Regions from separate parts of the Enterobacter sp. DVT3837 genome, predicted to be linked through region 2. Evidence: riboswitches for the same ligand, from Rfam matches in the RefSeq annotation. Region 2 holds a riboswitch; the other holds the start of a gene.
The links. A riboswitch is a leader RNA that binds a small molecule or an ion and turns the genes downstream of it on or off. The one in region 2 is predicted to bind cobalamin.
Positions count from the first base shown of each region.

Region 1: linked by a shared signal. The riboswitch ahead of AC0XWG_RS22220 (cobyrinate a,c-diamide synthase) and the one ahead of btuB (TonB-dependent vitamin B12 receptor BtuB) in region 2 are both predicted to bind cobalamin.

Region 1 covers NZ_JBWDLA010000002.1:1,481,393-1,487,281, reverse strand. The annotation lists gene AC0XWG_RS22250 (MBOAT family O-acyltransferase) at 1-277, opposite strand, end outside; gene AC0XWG_RS22245 (D-alanyl-lipoteichoic acid biosynthesis protein DltD) at 406-1,542, opposite strand; tRNA gene AC0XWG_RS22240 (tRNA-Ser) at 1,822-1,909, shown strand; gene AC0XWG_RS22235 (hypothetical protein) at 1,951-2,145, opposite strand; partial or broken gene AC0XWG_RS22230 (LysR family transcriptional regulator) at 2,391-2,840, shown strand; one part of gene AC0XWG_RS22225 (IS1 family transposase) at 2,898-3,147, shown strand; one part of gene AC0XWG_RS22225 (IS1 family transposase) at 3,147-3,595, shown strand; cobalamin riboswitch at 3,736-3,910, shown strand; gene AC0XWG_RS22220 (cobyrinate a,c-diamide synthase) at 4,011-5,390, shown strand; gene cbiB (adenosylcobinamide-phosphate synthase CbiB) at 5,387-5,889, shown strand, end outside.
Region 2 covers NZ_JBWDLA010000001.1:1,657,373-1,663,261, forward strand. The annotation lists gene fabR (HTH-type transcriptional repressor FabR) at 1-159, shown strand, start outside; gene AC0XWG_RS08115 (YijD family membrane protein) at 169-528, shown strand; gene trmA (tRNA (uridine(54)-C5)-methyltransferase TrmA) at 584-1,684, opposite strand; cobalamin riboswitch at 1,789-1,964, shown strand; gene btuB (TonB-dependent vitamin B12 receptor BtuB) at 2,031-3,884, shown strand; gene murI (glutamate racemase) at 3,829-4,680, shown strand; rRNA gene AC0XWG_RS08135 (16S ribosomal RNA) at 5,067-5,889, shown strand, end outside.

The sequences.
Region 1 (5,889 bases), on a different contig from region 2:
AGTGTAATTTCACCAGGAACAACGGCAATAATGTTAAAACGACCGCCTGCCACGTTTTTAACCATCCTTTGGCTTTTAACGTGGCGAAAACATAAAAACTGAAAAAAACGGCTACGGGAACAAGGTAATCACCCTGAAAAATATAGCCCCAACCTAATGCTGTCAGTATGGAGAATGCTGATAACCAGGTCAGACGATGGCGTAATACGCGGTTAACCGCCGCAAACACCAGGGCGGATGAAAACAAATAGACAAAAAACATTCCTGAGCTATACATCATTCGGCCTCAGAACTTTTGATATTCAAAATGCAGCTGCATGCTCATGCTGTCATCAACAGAGGTCCATGCGACAACGGTGATTGCCAACAGGAGATAAAGGAAAAAAAGACGGATCGCGATTTTCATCATTTAAAACTCTGTGCAATAAAGCGAATCATAGGAACCCAGGCCAGTTCGGAAGGGTGCAAACGATCCCAGTTCCAGCCATTCTGATAAGGCATGGCGTACATATCTAAATAAGGGATCTGGTTCTTTTCCAGAATGGTTTTAATTTGCTTATCAACCGGGCGGAAGGTATCGGTATTGTAAAGTGCCCAGGGATTAACCGGGTCGACGATAGCAATCACCTGCACGTGACGTTCTTTCAGCAGCTGGACGGTTTTACTGAACGCGGCGATTTGCGCAGGCACGACCGGCGTGTCATCCCACTGTTGCGGTTTACCGTCCTCTTCGTAAATCGTTTTGTCCATCCACAGCGTGGCCGCGCTCTGCTGGCGTTTTTTATTTAACTCGCGCGCGTTCGCCAGCTCTTTATCCCAGTCTGGGGCGATGTGGGTGGTTGGCTGCTGCGGCCAGGGCTGTACCGTCTGGGGCGTGATGTTGAGCAGCGCCAGCCAGTCGTTTTTTATCAGGGTGCAGACGTTCGCAAACTGGAAGCTCAGCTCGTCCCACATCAGATCGGGGTGCCAGCCAAAGACACGCATTTGGCCAAAGGTTAAATGGCTTATGTCTTTACTATCAATATGCTTTAAATAATTAACCAGCAGCGGTCGCGCCTGCGGATCTTTCATCAGCGGATTAAAAATAGAACCGGGGAAATTATCGGCATAGATAGCAGGAGGCAGACCTTTTGAGTAAAAACTGTCAGGTGCCAGAAGCAACACAACTTTACTGTTTGCGTTAAGGCTATTTTTAAAACGTGAGAACAGTAAGAATTGCGTTTCGTCATCGACAAATGCATCGCCATACGCCACGACGGGCTTGTGCAATTGCTTATTAAAGTAATTATATACAGCGTAATGTTCATCTTCAGAGGTGGCGACCTCTGATGCACCGATGAAGAAAATAGCATTCCCTTCTAAGGCATGGGAAATGGTGGCTATTTTTTCCGCTTGTTCTTTAGGTGTGCCCGCCATTGATTTAATCAGTGGCTGAAAGGCGAGGGGCGGATCGAAGCTTGTCACCAACGGGTGAACACACAGGAACAAAATGGCCAGTGTCGCCATCAGGATGTGTAAGCAAAGCGTATTTTTGATTTTCATCATCAACCAGTAAGATTACATGACAGTAATTTTTTGAAGTCTGTTGTCATTTCGATTTATAACAATTACACAACAAAAGGCCATCTGTTTATGTGGCATTCTATACCAGAGCGATTTAAACGGATGAGCGTTGCTGTGTTACGGTATGTACAAGGGTGCAGAGACTGATGTGAGGTAAGCACCTGGGTGACTTTTTGCGCAGTTAAACGCCTGTGGGGAAAAATAGAAAAATTCCTGCTTTACAAGGCGCTAATAGATGTTTATAGTGCGCCTCACTTTGGAAGCGTGGCCGAGCGGTTGAAGGCACCGGTCTTGAAAACCGGCGACCCGAAAGGGTTCTAGAGTTCGAATCTCTACGCTTCCGCCAAATTCGAAACCCAGGTCGTTATGCGACCTGGGTTTTTTGTTTTAGCCGGTTTCAGCATGCGATTCAGTCATGCTGATGTGGCGCTGGAACGGTGTTCTTCCATACACAGTGTGTATCAGCTGCAGGGCGCGCAGCGTGTTGTCAACAGGACAAAAAACCTGCTCAATTTTTAGCATAATGTTTTGTTTTATATTTTTTAACGTCCAGCCCTGGCTATTACTATTTTTAATGCCCATACGGTTTTTCGTATAATAAGACGCTGTCTCCATTACGAGAGACATCATAGTGAACAGGTTCTTAATAATTTTTCATGTTTCATTTAATTTTCTGCAAATAGTTTGGTCTGACACGCAAAACTGATTAAATCATGGTGTGGATCACTGCCGACAGAACATAACTAAAATATAATGGCGGTATCGTTCTGAAGCAGGGTTTATTCGCTTCAAAAAATTACTATTATCCACCATGAATGGAAGACATGATGAGAGGAAAAATCCCCAAGAGCGAGTTGCTGGTGACGTTCGAAGTTGTGGCGCGTCACGAAAGCTATACCCGCGCGGCAGAAGAGCTGGCGTTAACGCAGAGTGCAGTGTTCAGACAGGTGACGGCCCTGGAGGAGTTTTTACACACCTCATTATTTAACCATGCCAAAAAACGGATTTTTCTAAATGCAGCTGGAAAGCATTATCTGAATATCGTGAAAGAGACGCTTAATAGGCTGGAGCGCGATACAAATATGATAATGAGCTGGCAGCCTGCCGTTCAGGTGGTGGAGTTAGCGGTAAATCCTACCTTCAGTACGCACTGGCTGATCCCCAATTTATGGGAGTTTAATAAATTAAATCCTGATATTATTGTCAACATTCACTCGCTGGCTAATATCGGCGATTTTTTAAATCGTGAATACGATGCGGCTATTATGCGCGCAGATTTGGTAATGGTGCCAACTTACTGATTTAGTGTACGATGGTGTTTTTGAGGTGCTCCCGTGGCTTCCATCTCCATCAGTTGTCCCTCCTGCTCAGCTACTGAAGGCGTGGTGCGTAACGGTAAAAGTACTGCCGGACATCAGCGCTATCTCTGCTCTCACTGCCGTAAAACATGGCAACTGCAGTTCACTTACACCGCTTCTCAACCCGGTACGCACCAGAAAATCATTGATATGGCCATGAATGGTGTTGGATGCCGGGCAACCGCCCGCATTATGGGCGTTGGCCTCAACACGATTTTACGTCACTTAAAAAACTCAGGCCGCAGTCGGTAACCTCGCGCATACAGCCGGGCAGTGACGTCATCGTCTGCGCGGAAATGGACGAACAGTGGGGCTACGTCGGTGCTAAATCACGTCAGCGCTGGCTGTTTTACGCGTATGACAGGATACGGAGGACGGTTGTGGCGCACGTCTTCGGTGAACGCACTCTGGCCACACTGGAGCGTCTTCTGAGCCTGCTGTCGGCCTTTGAGGTCGTGGTATGGATGACGGATGGCTGGCCGCTGTATGAATCCCGCCTGAAGGGAAAGCTGCACGTAATCAGCAAGCGTTACACTCAGCGAATTGAGCGGCATAACCTGAATCTGAGACAACATCTGGCAAGGCTGGGACGGAAGTCACTGTCGTTCTCAAAATCGGTGGAGCTGCATGACAAGGTCATCGGGCATTATCTGAACATAAAACACTATCAGTAAGTTGGAGTCATTACCGAGGAAGGCGTCAATTATTCTGGCGCCACATTTTACTCAGCGTGTATTTCATTACGGTTAAGTATTTGCCTAAGATGAAGTGAAACGCCGTAAATAGCATTGCTGTTTTATAACGCGCTATTTTCTCATTATGTAAGCCGACCGGTTTGCCACATTTGTGGTAGGGAAGGGGGTGACAATCCCCCGCAGCCCCCGCTGCTGTGATGCTGACGACCCCGTAATGACCACTGATCGTGAGATTGGGAAGGACGGGCGAGGAGGACGCTAAGCCAGAAGACCTGCCTGTCGGGAACGTTCAACAACTTCGGTGGGAAGTGGGTTGTACTGATGCATCATACAGTCGAAAGACTGGGGTTACGTGTATCTATACCTCCCGACCACCCTGGACAGGATCAGGGCCATGGCGGCAAAGCAGTACGCGTTTGTTCTTGCAGGTACCGGAAGCGGTTGTGGTAAAACCACGGTGACGCTAGGCCTGTTGAGTCTGTTAAAACAGCGTGGGTTACGCGTCCAGCCATATAAAGTGGGCCCTGACTACCTTGATACCGGCTGGCATACCAAAGTCAGCGGTACGTCCTCCCGCAACCTCGACAGCTTCATGCTTCCTGAGCCGATACTCAACGCGCTGTTCTGCGAGCATATGCAGCAGGCGGATATCGCGGTGATTGAAGGTGTGATGGGGCTGTATGACGGCTACGGCACCGACCCGAACTATTGCAGCACCGCCGCGATGGCAAAACAGCTGGGCTGCCCGGTGATTCTGCTGGTGGATGGCAAGGCGGTTTCTACTTCAATTGCCGCCACGGTAATGGGCTTTCAGCGATTTGATCCCACCCTCAATATTGCCGGGGTGATTGTCAATCGCGTCAACAGCGAATCACATTATCAGTTGCTCAAAACGGCAATTGAACACTACTGCACGGTACCCGTCCTGGGTTATGTCCCCCGCGTTGAAGGCGTCGGTTTGCCCGAGCGCCATCTGGGACTGGTCACCGCCCGGGAGTCGGTCGCGGACCTGCAGACCTGGCAGAATTTTTCCGCCATTCTCGAACGTACGCTGGACATCGGGCAACTTCTCTCGCTCAGCCAGATGGCGTCGCTGCCGCAGGGCTCCTGGCCCGCGCTCCCTGACGGGGACGCCGGGCGCGGGTTGACGCTCGCGATGGCCGATGACGAGGCCTTCAACTTCTATTACGCGGATAACATCACGCTGCTCGAACGTACCGGGGTCGACATTATCCGCTTTAGCCCGCTGCGCGATACCCATTTACCTGACTGCCAGATGGTCTGGCTTGGGGGCGGTTACCCGGAGCTGTACGCGGCACGGCTTGCGGAAAACACCACGATGCTTGCCAGCCTGCGGGAGGCGCACCGGCGAGGCGTAGCGATCTACGCCGAGTGTGGTGGGCTGATGTATCTCGGCAGCACGCTCGAAGATAGCGAGGGGGCCACGCACCGGATGGCCAATGTTATCCCCGGCCACAGCAGGATGGGTAAACGGCTGACCCGTTTTGGCTATTGTGAGGCGCAGGCGCGCCAGCCCACGCTGCTGGCCGATAGCGGAGAGGTGCTGCGTGGGCATGAATTTCACTATTCCGACTTCTCTCCCCAAACCCCCGCGGTACTGGCGTGTCGCAAAGTACGCGATGGCGTGACGATGCAGGAGTGGACGGGCGGCTGGCAGGTTGGCAACACGTTCGCAAGCTATCTGCACCTCCACTTTGCCCAACGCCCCATGATGCTCAACCGCTGGCTGACGGCGGCGAGGGGGGCACTATGACCCTGCTGGCCTGGTGCGTCGCGTGGCTGCTCGATGTCACTATCGGCGACCCGCAAAACTGGCCGCATCCGGTGCGCTGGATAGGCAACCTGATCAATGCGATGCAGCGGAGTATTCGCCGCTGCTGTCATAGCGACACGGCGCTACGCGTTGGCGGCGGCGTCATGTGGCTGGTAGTGGTGGGGCTGACCTGGGGCATAGCCTGGGGCGTACTGGCGCTCGGACGGATGGTTCATCCCTGGCTGGGCTGGGCGATTGAAGTGTGGATGATGTTTACCGTGCTGGCCGGGCGCTGCCTGGCAAACGCTGCACGGGACGTTGAAGGTCCTCTGCGAGCGGGCGACCTTGATGAAAGCCGCGAAAAACTCTCCTGGATAGTGGGACGCGATACGTCTCAACTTCAGCCGGAACAGATCAACCGGGCGGTGGTGGAGACCGTCGCGGAGAACACGGTCGATGGCGTTATCGCCCCACTGTTTTTCCTCATGCTGGGCGGTGC
Region 2 (5,889 bases):
ATTGTTTTCAGCGCGGGTGCCGAAGCGCTGGATATCAGCATTGAACAACGCAAGCAGCTCGAAGAGCGACTGGTATTACAGCTTCGCATGATTTCTAAAGGTGCGTACTACTGGTATCGCCGTGAACAAGAGAAACTGGCACATCAAACCGAAGAGTGAAGGTGAGTAATGAAACAGTCAGGTCAGGATAAAGGGACGCTGTTGCTGGCATTGATCGCTGGCTTATCCATTAATGGTACGTTTGCCGCTATTTTTAGCTCAATCGTACCTTTTTCGATTTTCCCGCTAATTGCACTGGTGCTGACGGTTTACTGTCTGCATCAACGTTACCTGAACCGCACTATGCCGGTCGGGTTACCGGGGTTGGCTGCCGCCTGCTTTATTCTGGGTGTGTTGCTGTATAGCACAGTGGTGCGTGCCGAGTATCCGGATATCGGCTCTAACTTCTTCCCTGCGGTACTGTCTGTGGCGCTGGTGTTCTGGATTGGCTCGCGCATGCGTAGCCGTAAGAGCCAGTTACCAGAGTAATGAATTATTTGTAAGGCAGGTGAGCGAAGCTCCACCTGCCAAAAATGCCAGATAATTACTTCGCCGTGAGCAGTACACCACACTCCATATGGTGCGTATACGGGAACTGATCGAACAGCGCCAGACGTTCAACCTTGTGCGTCTGGCTTAATGTTTCGAGGTTCTTGCATAGCGTCTCCGGATTACAGGAGATGTACAAAATACGCGGGTACGCCTGCACCATCTTCTCGGTTTCGCTGTCCAGGCCACTGCGCGGCGGATCGACAAAAATCGTCTCACACTGGTAGCTCTTCAGATCAATGCCCTGCAGGCGATTAAACTCGCGTACGCCGTTCATGGCCTGCGTGAACTCTTCTGCGGCCATACGAATGATCTGCACGTTGTCGATATGATTAGCCGCGATGTTGTACTGTGCCGCAGCAACCGATGGTTTTGCGATTTCTGTGGCCAGCACGCGCTCGAAGTTACGCGCCAGCGCCAGCGAGAAGTTGCCGTTACCGCAGTACAGCTCAAGCAGATCGCCCGTCGATCCTTCCGTCGCCTTCAGCGCCCACTCAAGCATCTGCACGTTCATCGCGGCGTTCGGCTGGGTGAAGCTGTTCTCTACCTGACGATACACCATCTCTTTACCCGCCACCGGCAGACGCTCGTCGATGTAATCCTGATCCAGCATGATTTTGGTTTTGGTAGCACGGCCAATCAGATGAACATTGATGTTCTGCGCGCGCAGCGCATCGCGCAGGGCTTCTGCCTGCTCGCGCCACTCGTCATTCAGCGCTTTGTGATACAGCAGAGAGACAATCGCCTGGTTACTTTGGGTAGTCAGGTAGTCAATCTGGAACAGCTTATTGCGCAGCACTGGGTTGGTGCGCACACCGTCCATAATGAGGGTCATTAGCTGGTTAATCAGCTCGCTCGCCGCCGGAAAACTGTCTACGCGGATACGGGATTTTGTCTGCTGATCAAAAATGATGTGGTACAGGTCGTCACCGTCGTGCCAGATGCGGAACTCGGCGCGCATGCGGTAGTGGCTGACAGGAGAGCGGAACACCTCGGGAACGGGCGCGTTGAAAGGCGTCATCATACTTTGCAGGCGGACAACTTTCTCTGCCAGCTGCGCGTCGTACTGTTCTGTCGGGAGGTGTTCTGGGGTCATGATGCGTCCTGAGTGATAAAGAATTACGCGGGGATTGTAGGCATTGTTCAGGGGATGTCCAGATTTAATGGCTAATAGCTATCTGGACATCTATACGTGTCTAATTGTAGCATTCTGTTTCCGGTCTCCTGAGAGTGAAAAGGGAATCCAGTGTAAATCTGGAGCTGACGCGCAGCGGTAAAGACTGGCGGGATGAGCGTTGTAGACACTGTGAAAATGGGAAGTCTTCATCCTTCTAAAGCCACCTAGCCCGAAGACCTGCCGGGATCACGTCGCATTTGGTTTCATCATCGCGTGCTATAGATGAATCCTGCGGCATCCTTCTTATATTGTGGATGCTTTAACAATGATTAAAAAAGTATCGCTGCTGACGGCGTTGTCCGTCACGGCATTTTCGGGCTGGGCGCAGGATAGCGCAGACTCGTTGGTGGTGACTGCAAACCGTTTTGAACAACCGGCAAAAACCGTTCTGGCTCCGACATCTGTTGTGACGCGTGAAGATATTGAACGCTGGCAGGCAAAGAGTGTGGTGGAAATCATGTCACGTCTGCCTGGCGTGGATATCGCGCAAAGCGGTGGAATGGGCTCGAACTCTTCGACATTTATTCGCGGAACTGAATCTCGCCATGTGCTGGTGCTGATTGACGGTATTCCTTTGAATAACGCCGGGATCAGCAACGTACCTGACCTGAGCCAGATCCCGACTTCCCTGATTCAGCGTATTGAATACATTCGTGGCCCACGTTCGGCTCTGTATGGTTCCGACGCGATTGGCGGTGTGATCAACATCATTACCGGACGCGATAAACCGGGTGCGGAAATTTCTGCAGGTGTGGGGTCTAAGGGTTACCAAACCTATGATGGCTCTTTCCAGCAGGTTCTTGATAAAACCAGGATCACGATGGCGGGTAACTATACCTATACCCGTGGTTTTGATATTGCAGCCCAGGATGCACCGCGTCAGCCTGACCGCGATGGCTTTATGAGTAAGTCACTGTACGGCTCTGTGGAACAGCAGATTACCGACAGCGTGAGCGGCTTCTTCCGTGGTTTTGGTTATGACAACCGCACGGCGTATGACGGTTACGATCACTATGACGCCAACTTTATGGTGGATGGGCGACCGGATACTCGCCAGCTCTACAGCCAGAACTGGGATACGGGACTACGTTACAACCAGGGGATTTTCCAGTCACAACTGGTGGCGGGTTACGGTCGCAGTAAAGATCAGAACTATGACCCGAAGAAAGGGCGCTATGCTGATTCCGCAACGATGGATGATGTGAAGCAGTACACCACCCAGTGGCTTAATACTGTTGAAGTCGGTCACGGCAACATTGGTGCAGGACTGGACTGGCAAAAGCAGAAGACGCAGGCCGGAACGGGCTACCTGGATAAAGGTTACGAGCAGCGTAATACCGGCGTTTTCGTTTCAGCGATGCAGCAGTTCAACAGCGTGACGCTGGAAGCGGCGGCGCGTAATGACGACAACTCCAACTTTGGTAACTATGGAACATGGCAAACCAGCGCAGCGTGGGAGTTTGTGGATGGTTATCGCGTGATAGCCTCCTACGGTACCGCATTTAAAGCGCCTACGATGAGTCAGATCCACAGTGCAAACTATGGTAATCCAGACCTTAAACCGGAAGAGAGTAAGCAGTGGGAAGGAGGTTTTGAAGGCCTGACGGGACCGGTTAACTGGCGTATTACAGGTTATCGTAATGATATTGATAATCTGATCAGCAGCGATCCGCATACATACCGTTACTACAACGTTGATGAAGCGCGTATCAAAGGCGTGGAAGCCACGGCGCAGTTTGACACTGGCCCGGTAGGCCATCAGATCTCTTACGATTATGTTGACCCACGTAATGCGAAAACCAACGAAGTCCTGGCTCGCCGCTCTAAGCAGCAGGTTAAGTATCAGCTTGACTGGCAGGTCTGGGATCTCGACTGGAATCTGGCGTACCGTTATCTGGGAACTCGTTACGACGTTGCGATCGATCCGAATACCTATGCGTCAGAACGTGTGAAAATGGGTGGCGTAAGTTTGTGGGATATCGCAGTTTCATATCCTGTCACCTCTCACCTCACAGTTCGTGGTAAAATAGCCAATCTGTTCGATAAAGATTACGAGACAGTTTATGGCTATCAAACTGCAGGACGGGAATACACCTTGTCTGGCAGCTACACCTTCTGATCCGCGTCCCACTGTACTGGTGTTTGATTCCGGCGTTGGTGGGCTTTCGGTCTATGATGAGATTCGGCATCTCCTGCCGAATCTCCATTACATCTACGCTTTTGATAACGTCGCTTTTCCGTACGGGGAAAAAAGCGAAGAGTTTATTGTTGAGCGTGTGGTTGAAATTGTTACCGCGGTACAAAAGCGTTACCCCCTTGCGCTGGCGGTTATCGCCTGCAATACGGCGAGTACGGTTTCCCTTCCTGCCTTGCGTGAAAAATTCCAGTTCCCGGTTGTGGGCGTCGTTCCTGCAATAAAGCCAGCCGCGCGTCTGACGGCGAACGGTATCGTTGGTTTGCTGGCAACACGTGGCACCGTGAAGCGTCCTTATACGCGTGAACTGATCGACCGCTTTGCTAATGAATGCCAGATAGCAATGCTCGGATCGGCGGAGCTTGTCGAAATGGCTGAAGCGAAGTTGCATGGACACGCTGTTTCGCTGGAAGAGCTGCGCCGCATTTTGCGCCCGTGGTTGCGGATGCCGGAGCCGCCAGACACCGTTGTTCTGGGATGTACCCATTTCCCTCTTTTACAGGAAGAGCTTCTGGCTGTTCTGCCAGAGGGGACTCGTCTGGTGGATTCCGGTGCGGCAATTGCGCGTCGTACTGCCTGGTTGCTGGAACATGAAGCGCCAGATGCAAAATCTACCGATGCAAATATCGCTTTTTGTATGGCGATCACAAAAGAAACTGAACAACTTTTACCCGTTTTACATCGTTACGGCTTTGAAACGCTCGAAAAACTGGCGTTGTAGCACGGTTTTGAGCAAAAAAGAGGCGGTTGAAAGTTTTTTTCAAAAGAGGGGTTGTCAACGTCTGAGAACTCCCTATAATGCGCCTCCACTGACACGGAACAACGGCTTACAAGCCGCCGGGTTAGCGGGGTTCAGAGATGAACACCAACAGAGAAAAGTGAAAATAATCGCTTGACTCTGAATGAGGAAAACGTAATATACGGGACCTCGCAACGGTGAGCTGAAAGCCGCGTTGCAACTGCTCTTTAACAATTTATCAGACAATCTGTGTGGGCACTCAAAGTGACATGGATTCTTAACGTCCTCGGACGAAAAATGAATACCAAGTCTCAACGAGTGAACACGTAATTCATTACGAAGTTTAATTCATTGAGCATCAAACTTTTAAATTGAAGAGTTTGATCATGGCTCAGATTGAACGCTGGCGGCAGGCCTAACACATGCAAGTCGAGCGGTAGCACAGAGAGCTTGCTCTCGGGTGACGAGCGGCGGACGGGTGAGTAATGTCTGGGAAACTGCCTGATGGAGGGGGATAACTACTGGAAACGGTAGCTAATACCGCATAACGTCGCAAGACCAAAGAGGGGGACCTTCGGGCCTCTTGCCATCAGATGTGCCCAGATGGGATTAGCTAGTAGGTGGGGTAACGGCTCACCTAGGCGACGATCCCTAGCTGGTCTGAGAGGATGACCAGCCACACTGGAACTGAGACACGGTCCAGACTCCTACGGGAGGCAGCAGTGGGGAATATTGCACAATGGGCGCAAGCCTGATGCAGCCATGCCGCGTGTATGAAGAAGGCCTTCGGGTTGTAAAGTACTTTCAGCGGGGAGGAAGGTGCTGAGGTTAATAACCTCAGCAATTGACGTTACCCGCAGAAGAAGCACCGGCTAACTCCGTGCCAGCAGCCGCGGTAATACGGAGGGTGCAAGCGTTAATCGGAATTACTGGGCGTAAAGCGCACGCAGGCGGTCTGTCAAGTCGGATGTGAAATCCCCGGGCTCAACCTGGGAACTGCATTCGAAACTGGCAGGCTAGAGTCTTGTAGAGGGGGGTAGAATTCCAGGTGTAGCGGTGAAATGCGTAGAGATCTGGAGGAATACCGGTGGCGAAGGCGGCCCCCTGGACAAAGACTGACGCTCAGGTGCGAAAGCGTGGGGAGCAAACAGGATTAGATACCCTGGTAGTCCACGCCGTAAACGATGTCGA